2 regions of the Citrobacter farmeri genome follow, and region 1 is predicted to be linked to the other one. Evidence: predicted binding sites of a transcription regulator. Region 1 holds the regulator's gene; the other holds the start of a gene.
The links. Region 1 encodes CRP, which controls carbon source genes, mostly activating them, when cyclic AMP is high. Its sites were predicted from a motif close to ATGTGANNNNNNTCACAT; they were not measured.
Positions count from the first base shown of each region.

Region 2: the regulator CRP is predicted to act here: its motif matches at 3,472-3,489, upstream of rhaS (HTH-type transcriptional activator RhaS).

Region 1 covers NZ_CP077291.1:4,399,176-4,405,630, forward strand. The annotation lists gene I6L53_RS20835 (hydrolase) at 1-107, shown strand, start outside; gene I6L53_RS20840 (YheU family protein) at 110-328, shown strand; gene I6L53_RS20845 (phosphoribulokinase) at 383-1,252, shown strand; gene I6L53_RS20850 (OsmC family protein) at 1,300-1,704, opposite strand; gene crp (cAMP-activated global transcriptional regulator CRP) at 2,012-2,644, shown strand; gene I6L53_RS20860 (YccS/YhfK family putative transporter) at 2,696-4,783, shown strand; gene argD (bifunctional acetylornithine/succinyldiaminopimelate transaminase) at 4,858-6,075, opposite strand; gene pabA (aminodeoxychorismate synthase component 2) at 6,161-6,455, opposite strand, start outside.
Region 2 covers NZ_CP077291.1:180,515-186,969, reverse strand. The annotation lists gene sodA (superoxide dismutase [Mn]) at 1-186, opposite strand, end outside; gene rhaT (L-rhamnose/proton symporter RhaT) at 473-1,507, shown strand; gene rhaR (HTH-type transcriptional activator RhaR) at 1,504-2,352, opposite strand; gene rhaS (HTH-type transcriptional activator RhaS) at 2,507-3,343, opposite strand; gene rhaB (rhamnulokinase) at 3,644-5,113, shown strand; gene rhaA (L-rhamnose isomerase) at 5,110-6,369, shown strand.

The DNA of each region.
Region 1 (6,455 bases):
CTGAACACGGTGGTCACGTTGGGTTTATCGGCGGGACATTGCGTCGGCCAGAAATGTGGCTTGAGTCGCGCATTCCTGACTGGCTGACCCCGTATCTGGAGGCATAATTATGCAGATCCCCTGGCAGGACCTTTCCCCTGAGACGCTGGACAATCTGATCGAAAGCTTTGTATTGCGCGAAGGCACCGATTATGGTGAACATGAACGAACCCTTGAGCAAAAAGTCGCCGACGTTAAACGCCAGTTACAGTGTGGAGAAGCGATACTGGTGTGGTCTGAGTTGCACGAAACCGTCAACATCATGCCGCGCAAACAATTTCGCGAATAACCCGCACGCTATCGGCCGACTATAATAAAAAATCAATTTATTGATGGAGTTAACATGTCTGCCAAACATCCGGTGATCGCGGTAACAGGATCCAGCGGCGCGGGGACTACCACCACCAGCCTCGCGTTTCGTAAAATTTTTGCGCAGCTCAACCTGCGCGCCGCCGAGGTGGAAGGCGACAGTTTTCATCGTTATACCCGTCCGGAGATGGATATGGCGATCCGCAAGGCGCGCGACGCCGGACGCCACATCAGCTATTTTGGCCCCGAAGCCAATGACTTCGGTCTGCTGGAACAGACATTTATTGAGTATGGTCAGACGGGCAAAGGCCAGTCGCGCAAATATCTGCATACCTACGATGAGGCCGTCCCGTGGAACCAGGTGCCAGGGACTTTCACCCCATGGCAAGCCCTGCCGGAACCTACTGACGTGCTGTTCTATGAAGGGCTGCACGGCGGCGTCGTGACGCCGCAGCATGAAGTTGCAAGCCATGTTGACCTGTTGGTCGGCGTGGTTCCCATCGTGAACCTGGAGTGGATCCAGAAACTGATCCGTGATACCAGCGAGCGAGGCCATTCTCGTGAGGCGGTGATGGATTCAGTGGTGCGTTCGATGGACGACTATATCAACTACATCACGCCGCAGTTCTCCCGCACCCACATTAACTTTCAGCGTGTACCCACCGTTGACACCTCAAACCCGTTCGCTGCCAAGGGCATTCCATCACTGGATGAGAGCTTTGTGGTGATTCATTTTCGCAATCTGGAAGGGATCGATTTCCCCTGGCTGCTGGCGATGTTGCAGGGTTCATTTATTTCCCACATCAATACACTGGTGGTACCTGGCGGCAAAATGGGGCTGGCCATGGAGCTCATTATGTTGCCGCTGGTGCAGCGACTGATGGAAGGAAAGAAAATCGAGTAAGGTGAGATATTGCCGGACAGCGACGTGGCGTTATCCGGCCATGATCATCAGGCAGCAATCACTTCATACGAATGGGTAATATTGACCGCTTTTCCCAGCATCAGCGCCACGGAGCAATATTTCTCCGCCGACAGATCGACCGCACGCGAAACGGCGGCATCCTTCAGGTCGCGACCCGTAACGATAAAGTGCAGATTGATGTGGGTGAACAGGCGTGGCGCCTCTTCGCGACGTTCTGACGTCAGTTTCACTTCGCAGTTCGTCACATCCTGACGGCCTTTTTGCAGGATAGAAACCACGTCAATCGCGCTGCAACCGCCTGCCGCCATCAACACCATTTCCATCGGGCTCGGCGCTTTATCACCAGAGTTACCGTCCATCAAAATCTGGTGACCGGAAGCCGACTCACCCAGGAAGGTTAACCCCTCAACCCATTTAACACGCGCTTGCATATTTTTTAACTCCAGTGCGTCAATTTTCCTGACAGATTACGCGTACATAACAATTCTCGCAACGGAAGGCGACCTCCGTCATGCTGAAGCGAGACACCAGGAGACACACGGCTAAAGCTATGCTAAAACAGTCAGGATGCTACAGTAATACATTGATGTACTGCATGTATGCAGAGGACTTCACATTAAAGGCTGCAGTTCGTTTTTGACAGCCTCTTCCCAGGACGCGGGAAGCACATTTTTGCAACCCCAGAGACAGCGGATTTTTTTGGCTCTGGAGACAGCTTATAACAGAGGATAATCGCGCATGGTGCTTGGCAAACCGCAAACAGACCCGACACTTGAATGGTTCTTGTCTCATTGCCACATTCATAAGTACCCGTCCAAGAGCACGCTGATTCACCAGGGTGAAAAAGCAGAAACGTTGTACTACATCGTTAAGGGCTCAGTGGCAGTGTTGATTAAGGATGAGGAAGGAAAAGAAATGATCCTTTCTTATCTGAATCAGGGTGATTTCATTGGCGAACTGGGCCTGTTTGAAGAAGGCCAGGAACGTAGCGCATGGGTTCGAGCGAAAACAGCGTGTGAAGTGGCTGAAATTTCCTATAAGAAATTCCGCCAGTTGATCCAGGTGAACCCGGATATTCTGATGCGCCTGTCTTCCCAAATGGCTCGCCGCCTGCAAGTTACTTCGGAGAAAGTCGGTAACCTGGCCTTCCTCGACGTGACCGGTCGTATCGCCCAGACGCTGCTGAATCTGGCGAAACAGCCTGATGCGATGACTCACCCGGACGGTATGCAGATCAAAATCACTCGCCAGGAGATTGGCCAGATCGTTGGCTGCTCTCGCGAAACCGTTGGTCGTATTCTGAAGATGCTGGAAGATCAGAACCTGATCTCCGCTCACGGTAAAACGATCGTCGTTTACGGCACTCGTTAATCTCATCGGAAATGACGCGCTACCGGGTAGCGCGTCATTTTTGTTTTGCCAATGTGGCGCAGACTGATTTATCACCCAGAAATCAACTATGCACTACGTCAAACGCTGGTGCTCTGTTTGCCCGTGGCCGTTGGCCTGCTCATCGGGCAGTTACATCTGGGCCTGCTTTTCTCTCTCGTTCCCGCCTGCTGCAACATTGCCGGGCTTGATACTCCGCACAAACGCTTTTTCAAACGCCTGATCATCGGTGCATCGCTGTTCGCTGGCTGTAGCCTAATCATGCAACTTATGCTGGCGCAGGCGGTACCGTTGCCACTGATCCTGACCGGTCTGACACTCACGCTCGGCGTCACCGCAGAATTGAGCTCTCTTCACGCCCGCCTGCTCCCGGCCTCACTGATTGCTGCGATTTTCACACTGAGCCTGGCAGGGAACATGCCGGTTTGGGAGCCTCTGCTGATCTACGCGCTGGGCACGCTATGGTACGGGCTGTTTAACTGGTTCTGGTTTTGGCTCTGGCGTGAGCAGCCGCTTCGCGAATCACTAAGCCTGTTATACCGGGAACTGGCGGATTACTGCGAAGCCAAATACAGCATGCTGACCCAACACACTGACCCGGAAAAAGCCCTGCCGCCGCTTCTGGTTCGCCAGCAGAAAGCCGTCGACCTCATCACCCAGTGCTATCAGCAGATGCACATGCTATCGGCGCACCGCAACAACGACTACAAACGGATGCTGCGCGCCTTTCAGGAAGCGCTGGATTTGCAGGAACATATCTCCGTCAGCCTGCATCAGCCGGAAGAAGTGCAAAAGCTGGTCGAGCGCAGTCACGCGGAGCAGGTCATTCGCTGGAATGCACAAACGGTCGCCGCTCGCCTGCGCGTACTGGGAGATGACATTCTCTATCACCGACTACCGACGCGGTTCACCATGCAAAAGCAGATTGGTGCACTGGGAAAAATTGCTCATCAGCATCCGGATAACCCCGTCGGACAGTTCTGCTACTGGCACTTCAGTCGCATCGCCCGCGTGCTTCGCACCCAGCGTCCGCTTTACGCCCGCGATCTGATGGCCGATAAACAGCGTCGGTTACCCTTGCTTCCGGCACTGAAAAACTACCTCTCGTTGAAATCTCCGGCGCTGCGTAACGCCGGGCGAATCAGCGTCATGCTCAGCATAGCCAGCCTCATGGGAACGGCGTTACATCTGCCGAAACCTTACTGGATCCTGATGACGGTGCTGTTTGTGACGCAAAACGGTTACGGTGCCACCCGCGTGCGTATTTTGCACCGCTCGGCGGGAACGCTGGTAGGGCTGATTATCGCAGGCGTGACGCTGCACTTTCATATTCCCGAGGGATATACGCTGGCCCTGATGCTGGCGATCACCCTGGTCAGCTATCTGACCATCCGCAAAAACTACGGCTGGGCGACGGTTGGATTTACCGTCACGGCGGTATATACCCTGCAACTGCTGACGCTGGATGGAGAACAGTTCATCATCCCGCGATTTATCGATACGGTCATCGGCTGCCTGATTGCGTTTGGCGGCACCGTCTGGCTGTGGCCGCAATGGCAGAGCGGTCTGTTGCGGAAAAACGCCCATGACGCACTGGAAGCCGATCAGGAGGCCATTCGCCTGATTCTGAGCAACGATCCGCAACCCACGCCGCTCGCCTGGCAACGTATGCGGGTCAACCAGGCGCACAACACCCTGTTTAACTCGCTCAATCAGGCAATGCAGGAACCCGGCTTTAATACCCATTATCTGGAAGACATGAAACTGTGGGTGACACACAGCCAGTTTATCGTCGAACACATCAATGCCATGACCACGCTGGCGCGTGAGCATACGATGTTGACGCCGGACCTGGCGCAGCGATATCTGCAATCGTGTGAAATTGCTCTTCAGCGCTGCCAGCAGCGACTGGAGTACGATGGACCTGGTGGCTCAGGGGATGTGAATATCCTGGAAGCGCCAGAGATGCTTTCCCACGGACCGTTAAGCACCCTGGAACAGCATCTGCAACGCGTTATCGGTCACCTGAACACCATGCACACCATCTCTTCTATGGCATGGCGTCAGCGGCCGCACCACGGCATCTGGCTCAGTCGCCGGTTGCGGGATATGCGGGGTTAACACTGATTGCCGGATGGCGGCGTAACGCCTTATCCGGCCTACAGACGTTTGTAGGCCTGATAAGCGCAGCGCCATCAGGCAACAACCTTCGCAACAGCGTCAGCAAAACGCAGCATCCCTTCGTCGATATCCGCCTCTTCCACCACCAGCGACGGCGCAAAGCGCATCACGTCCGGGCCGGCATTTAACACCATCACGCCAGCATCCGCTGCCGCGTAGAGGAAATCGCGCGCGCGTCCTTTGTACTGCGGTTGCAATTCGGCGCCAATCAACAGGCCCATACCGCGAATGTCGCTGAACACGTGGTACTGCTCATCAATCTGCTGCAGATGTTGAACAAATTTCTGCCGTTTCGCCACCACGCCGCCCAGCACATCCTGATTGTTGATGATGTCAAACGCCGCCTCCGCCACCGCGCAGGCCAGCGGGTTACCGCCATAGGTTGATCCATGAGAGCCGACGTGAAACGCTGAGGCGATCTCCTGCGTCGTCAATACCGCGCTCACCGGGAAGCCGCCCCCCAGGGCTTTCGCACTGGTGAGAATATCCGGCGTCACGCCATAGTGCATGTAGGCAAACAGGTCGCCGGTACGCCCCATCCCGCATTGCACTTCATCAAACACCAGCAGGGCCTGATGCCGATCGCAGAGATCACGCAGACCTTGCAGGAACTCCGGCGTCGCAGCCAGAACGCCGCCCTCACCCTGTACCGGTTCAACCACGACAGCGCAGGTATGGTCATCCATCACCGCGTTCACCGCATGGAGATCGTTAAACGGAACATGGACGATATCCGCCGGTTTTGGCCCGAAGCCATCGGAATACTTTGGCTGTCCACCCACGGTAACGGTAAACAGCGAGCGGCCGTGGAACGCATTATGAAAGGCAATGATTTTGGTTTTGAATGGGCTATGACGCACACAGGCATAATGACGCGCCAGCTTGAACGCCGTTTCGTTAGCTTCTGTCCCGGAGTTCATGAACAGCACGCGCTCGGCAAAGGTGGCATCGATAATTTTTCGCCCCAGACGCAGTGCGGGTTCGTTGGTGAAAACGTTACTGGTATGCCAGAGCGTTTCGCCCTGGGTTTTCAGGGCCTCTACCAGTGCCGGATGACAATGCCCCAGCGCAGTCACCGCAATCCCGCCCGCGAAATCAACATAGTCCTTGCCCTGTTGATCCCAGACCCGGCTGCCTTTCCCTTTTACCGGAATAAACTCCGCCGGTGCATAAATTGGCAGAATGACTTCATCGAAAGTTGCCCGGGTTACTGCCTTTTGTTCAGTTGCCATCTCATGACCATCCAGTTATGCCAAAATGAATGTGAAAATATAATCACAAAATATGCATAAAAAATCATCCGATAGCAACCACAAATCACCGATTGAGGAAATTTGCCAGCAGTTGATGACCCTGTTCGCTGAGAATACTTTCCGGATGAAACTGCACCCCCTCCAGATCCCATGTTGTATGGCGGATCCCCATGATCTCCTGCGTTTCGCTCCAGGCCGTCACCTCAAAGCAGTCGGGGAGTGTGGCGGGATCGATGAGAAGCGAATGATAGCGGGTGACGGTAAGTGGATTCGTTAACCCCTGAAACACGCCCTGTCCCGTGTGGCGGATGAGCGATGTTTTTCCGTGCATCACTTTTGCAGCGCGCACGATGCTCGCG
Region 2 (6,455 bases), 660 kb from region 1:
ATCCAGTTTAGCGATCAGCTCTTCTGCAGACAGGTTAGCGAATTCAGGCAGACTTTCCAGCGCCGCGTTAGCGTTGTTTACATAAGTCTGATGATGTTTGGTATGGTGGATTTCCATCGTCTGCTTATCGAAGTGCGGTTCCAGCGCATCATAAGCGTACGGCAGGGATGGCAGTGTATAACTCATATTCATCTCCATTATTGTCGAGCGGCCGGGTGTTAACGCCGCGTAAGCAGTTGGTTCATTATAGTTAATTAAATGATATTGAAAATGATTATCAATGCCGTACTTTTAATAAGGTTATTACAAAAGCGTCTATTGTTGATTATGTGAGCCATATCACCCACTTAACCGGGTCTTTGCCAGAAAGGGAAAATCGCGGCAATCGGCAAAAGGTTATACATCTGCGCAATTTTTAAACTCATGACGTCGGAAGGGTAGAAACGACGATAAAAACAATGAGGATGATGTGATGAGTAACGCGATTACGATGGGTATTTTTTGGCATTTGATAGGCGCAGCCAGTGCGGCCTGTTTCTATGCCCCGTTCAAACAAGTGAAACAGTGGTCATGGGAAACGATGTGGTCGGTCGGCGGGATTGTCTCCTGGTTGATTCTTCCCTGGACCATTAGCGCCATGCTGCTGCCCGACTTCTGGGCCTATTACAGTTCGTTCAGCCTCTCCACTCTACTGCCGGTATTTCTGTTCGGCGCAATGTGGGGCATCGGCAATATCAACTACGGCCTGACCATGCGCTACCTCGGCATGTCGATGGGGATTGGCATTGCTATCGGCATCACGCTGATTGTCGGTACGCTGATGACCCCTATCATCAACGGCAACTTTGATGTGCTGATTAACACCGAAGGCGGGCGTATGACCCTGCTCGGGGTGCTGGTTGCGCTGATTGGTGTTGGGATCGTCACTCGTGCGGGTCAGCTCAAAGAGCGCAAAATGGGCATCAAAGCCGAAGATTTCAATCTGAAAAAAGGGCTACTGCTGGCCGTAATGTGCGGCATTTTCTCCGCAGGTATGTCATTTGCGATGAACGCCGCAAAACCGATGCATGAAGCTGCCGCAGCGCTGGGTGTAGACCCGCTGTATGTCGCGCTGCCAAGCTATGTGGTGATCATGGGCGGCGGCGCGCTGGTCAACCTGGGCTTCTGTTTTATTCGTCTGGCAAAAGTGAAGAACCTGTCGGTAAAAGCCGACTTCTCGCTGGCAAAATCACTGATCATCACCAACGTGCTGCTGTCTGCGCTCGGTGGCCTGATGTGGTATTTGCAGTTCTTTTTCTACGCCTGGGGCCACGCGCGTATTCCGGCGCAATATGACTACATCAGTTGGATGCTGCACATGAGTTTCTACGTGCTGTGCGGTGGTATCGTCGGTCTGGTGCTGAAAGAGTGGAACAACGCCGGGCGTCGTCCTGTCGGCGTACTGAGTCTGGGATGCGTGGTGATCATCATCGCCGCCAACATTGTCGGCCTGGGCATGGCAAGCTAATCACTTGAGTTACTGAGATGACGCCATTGACTGGGCGTCATCCCGGTTTCCCGCGTGAACACCACAGAAAAGTAGTTACTGTCCTCAAATCCACACTTCATCGAAATTTCACCAATCATCAGGCGGCTGTGCTGAAGCAGATATTGCGCATGGCAGACGCGAACCTGACGCTGATACTGGTTAATTGTCATCCCGGTCTGGCTACGAAACTGCTGGCGCAGCACGCGTTCACTGCACGCTTCCCGATCGCAAAAGGCATCCAGCGCAAACGGACGTTCCAGACTGGCTGCCAGCGCGGTTATCAGTTTATCCAGCAACGTTTCACTGGAGGTCGCCGGCAGCGTATCGGTGGCATAGCGATGGCGCTTCAGCGTCATCACCAGTTGGCCAAAGAGCAGCTCCGCCATATCGTTGGCGAGTGGATCGTGCTGGTTACTTTCATGCTCAATCTGGCTTATCACCTGGCGCGCCTGCGTCATTCCGACACTGCCCAGTCGCCAGTGGGGTTGCCGCGGCGTGCCGTTAAAACCCGGAATTGCACTCTCCCAGCCCAGATTCAGCTTTAGCCGCTCCGGGCAATAGATGATGTTCTGCAACACGAGGTCATTAACGGAGGTATAGGAGTGCTTGTCTTCAGCGCGGATATAAAACAGATCGCCACGGGTGATGCGATAGGGACGGTCGTTCAGCACATGCAGGCCATTGCCTCGCCAGACAATCACCAGCTCACAGAAATCATGCGTATGTTCGGCAAACACATCCTGCGGATAGCGATCGGCAACGGCGACGGCCTGTCCGGCATTCGCAAAGAAGTCGTCTTTTAGAAGAATCAGTTGATTCGCCACCAGAATATTCCTTGCCGGATGGCAGCTTCGCCTTATCCGGCCTACAAATTACGTAAACACGTAGGCCGGATAAGACGCCACCGCGTCGCCATCCGGCATCACAGAACGATGATTATCAGCGATTTGGCGGCGAAAAACGTTGATAGTATTCGCGTTACTGAAGTAACGCATCCCGTCCCTGGCGGATATCGCGAGGCGACCAGTCAAATTCACGGCGAAACAGAGTCGAAAAGTGGTTACTGTCGCCGAAACCGCAGCGATAAGCGATCTCCGTGACGCTTTCATCGCTATGGCGTAACAGATGGCGGGCCTTGATTAAACGCAGACGATTAAGATAGCGCTGCGGCGTTAACCCGGTCTGTTGTTTCAACTGGCGGTGCAATGTCCGCAGGGACAGCGAGAACCGATCGGCCAGCACCTCCCAGCATACTTCCTCGGCAAAATGATCTTCCAGCCAGGCCATCAGATGATTCAGGCGCGCATCGTTATTTTCCGCCCCTTCCATCAGGCTGCTTTTGCGTAACAGCACCAGCAACTGCATGAACAGAATTTCACGATTGGCCACGCCGGGGAGATCGCTCTCATCGCCATCCTGTTCCATTTTTGCCACCAGTTGACGTACCTGTTGCAGCGCACTCTGATTCACCCGCCAGTGGGAGGGGTACACGCCATCCTGTTCCTGCGGCAGCAATTGATCCAACCCGGCCAGGAAGCGGAATGCATCGGGCGAGCGGTAGAGCACATTGGTCAGGCAAAGATTGTCCGTATGTTCATACAAGTGCCGATCATGGTCGCGAACAAAGCAGACCGTACCACCGCTGATGGTATAGGGCTGTCCATTGAATACATGAATACCGGTGCCATGTTCCACAATCACAATCTCATGAAAATCATGATGATGTTCTGGAAAAGCGGACTGAGGTAGCCGGGGCTCAATGGCCACGGGCGCTTTACCTGATGGAAAAAAATCCACGCTGTGCAGTACGGTCATGATGGCATCCGGGTCAAATGAACATGTCAGAAATAGTAATTAAGGGTTAGCCACCTCACCTTAAATTTTTGACACGAAACCGTGCAAACAGGGTCAATTTTTCAAGAAAAGACGGGAAAGATCCGGAAATGCGGACGGCGTCACATCAGGGGAAATCGCGCCTATTACCGGAAACTGTGAACGTTATCACGTTCACCTTTGCTTTCTTGCCAGCGGCCTATTCTGCCTGTCAGTAACAAGAAGGTGAGCCATGACGAGGTTTTCTAGACTGGGCTTAATGAAACTCAGAAGGACCTCACTATGACTTTTCGCCATTGTGTCGCTGTCGATCTTGGCGCCTCCAGCGGACGTGTAATGCTGGCGCGCTATGACAGTGAACATCGCACCCTGACGCTGCGTGAAATCCATCGCTTCGTCAACTGCCTGCAAAAGCAGGACGGTTTCGACACCTGGGATCTCGACAGCCTCGAAGACGCCATCCGCCTGGGGCTGGAAAAAGTCTGCGATGAAGGCATCCGCATTGACAGCATCGGTATTGATACCTGGGGCGTGGACTATGTCCTGATCGATAAGCAAGGTCAGCGCGTCGGGCTACCGGTTTCCTACCGTGACAGCCGTACCACAGGGGTGATGCAGCGCGCACAGGAACAGCTCGGTAAATGCGCTATTTACCAACGCAGCGGGATCCAGTTCCTGCCGTTCAACACGCTTTACCAGCTGCGTGCGCAGGTCGAACAGCAGCCCGAGCTGGTTGCGCACGTTACGCACGCCCTGCTGATCCCCGACTACTTCAGCTTTCGTCTGACCGGCGAATTGAACTGGGAATACACCAACGCCACCACCACGCAACTGGTGAATATCAACAGCGACGACTGGGATGAAACGCTGCTGGCGTGGACGGGGGCGGACAACGCCTGGTTTGGTCACCCGACGCATCCGGGCAACGTGATTGGTTACTGGATTTGCCCGCAGAAGAATCAGATCCCCGTGGTGGCTGTCGCCAGTCATGACACCGCCAGCGCGGTGATCGCCTCGCCACTGGCCGATAAACACAGCGCGTATCTCTCATCCGGCACCTGGTCGTTAATGGGCTTTGAAAGCAGAACGCCTTACACCAACGACGCCGCGCTGGCGGCGAACATCACTAATGAAGGCGGCGCGGAAGGGCGCTATCGGGTACTGAAAAATATTATGGGACTGTGGCTGCTACAGCGCGTGCTAAAAGAGCGTCAGGTGGACGACCTGCCCGCGCTGATTGCCGCCACGCAGTCATTGCCCGCTTGTCGCTTTCTGATCAACCCGAATGACGATCGCTTTATTAACCCCGCCAACATGAGCGCCGAAATTCAGGCCGCCTGCCGCGAATCCGGGCAACCGGTACCCGACAGCGACGCGGAGCTGGCCCGCTGTATTTTCGACAGCCTGGCGCTGCTCTACGCCGATGTGTTGCAGGAACTGTCGACGCTACGCGGCGAGTCCTTCAGCCAGTTGCATATTGTCGGCGGCGGCTGCCAGAACGTCCTGCTGAACCAACTTTGCGCCGATGCTTGCGGCATCCGCGTAATAGCCGGCCCTATTGAAGCGTCCACACTCGGCAACATCGGTATCCAACTGATGACACTGGATGAACTCAACAATGTCGATGACTTCCGCCAGGTGGTCACCGCCAATTACAACCTGACCACGTTTACCCCCAATCCTGACAGTGAGATTGCCCGCTATGTCGCGCAATTTCATTCAAAACGACAGACAAAGGAGCTTTGCGCATGACCACTCAACTGGAACAAGCCTGGGAACTGGCGAAACAACGCTTCGCCGCAGTAGGTATTGATGTCGAGGAGGCACTGCGCCAGCTCGATCGTCTGCCGGTCTCGATGCACTGCTGGCAGGGCGATGACGTAGCCGGTTTCGAAAACCCGGAAGGGTCGCTGACCGGCGGTATTCAGGCCACCGGCAACTATCCGGGTAAAGCGCGCAATGCCCATGAGCTACGCGCCGATCTGGAACAGGCGCTCAGCCTGATCCCTGGCCCTAAACGCCTGAACCTGCACGCCATCTATCTGGAATCCGATACCCCGGTCGCCCGCGACAAAATCAAACCGGAGCACTTTAAAAACTGGGTGGAGTGGGCAAAAGCGCATCAACTCGGTCTGGATTTCAACCCGTCCTGCTTCTCGCATCCGCTGAGTGCAGACGGCTTCACGCTGGCACACGCTGACGACACTATCCGCCAGTTCTGGATCGACCACTGTAAGGCCAGCCGCCGCGTATCCGCGTACTTTGGAGAGCAACTGGGCACACCGTCGGTGATGAATATCTGGATCCCGGACGGCATGAAAGATGTCACCGTGGACCGCCTGGCCCCGCGTCAGCGCCTGATGGACGCGCTGGATGAGGTCATCAGCGAAAAACTGAACCCGGCGCACCATATCGACGCCGTCGAAAGCAAACTCTTTGGTATCGGCGCGGAAAGCTACACCGTCGGTTCCAACGAGTTCTACATGGGATACGCCACCAGCCGCCAGACCGCCCTGTGCCTCGATGCGGGCCACTTCCATCCGACAGAAGTGATCTCCGACAAAATCTCCGCCGCCATGTTGTACGTGCCGCGTCTGCTGCTGCACGTAAGCCGCCCGGTGCGTTGGGACAGTGACCATGTGGTGCTGCTGGATGATGAAACCCAGGCGATTGCCAGCGAGATCGTACGCCACAACCTGTTCGACCGCGTCCACATCGGTCTCGACTTCTTCGATGCCTCCATCAACCGCATCGCGGCATGGGTCATCGGCACCCGTAACATGAAAAAAGCGCTGCTGCGCGCCCTGCTGGAACCAACCGAACATCTGCGCCAACTGGAAGCCAGCGGCGATTACACCGCGCGTCTGGCGCTGCTGGAAGAGCAGAAATGCCTGCCGTGGCAGGCAGTATGGGAGATGTATTGCCAGCGCCATGACACGCCAGCCGGCAGCCAGTGGCTGGAGAGCGTTCGCGCCTATGAGAAAGAGATTTTGAGCAAACGCGGTTAACGCATCATTGCCGGATGGCGCTGCGCTTATCCGGCCTACTGACACTCTCAACATCGTAGGCCCGATAGCGCAGCGCCATCGGGCAT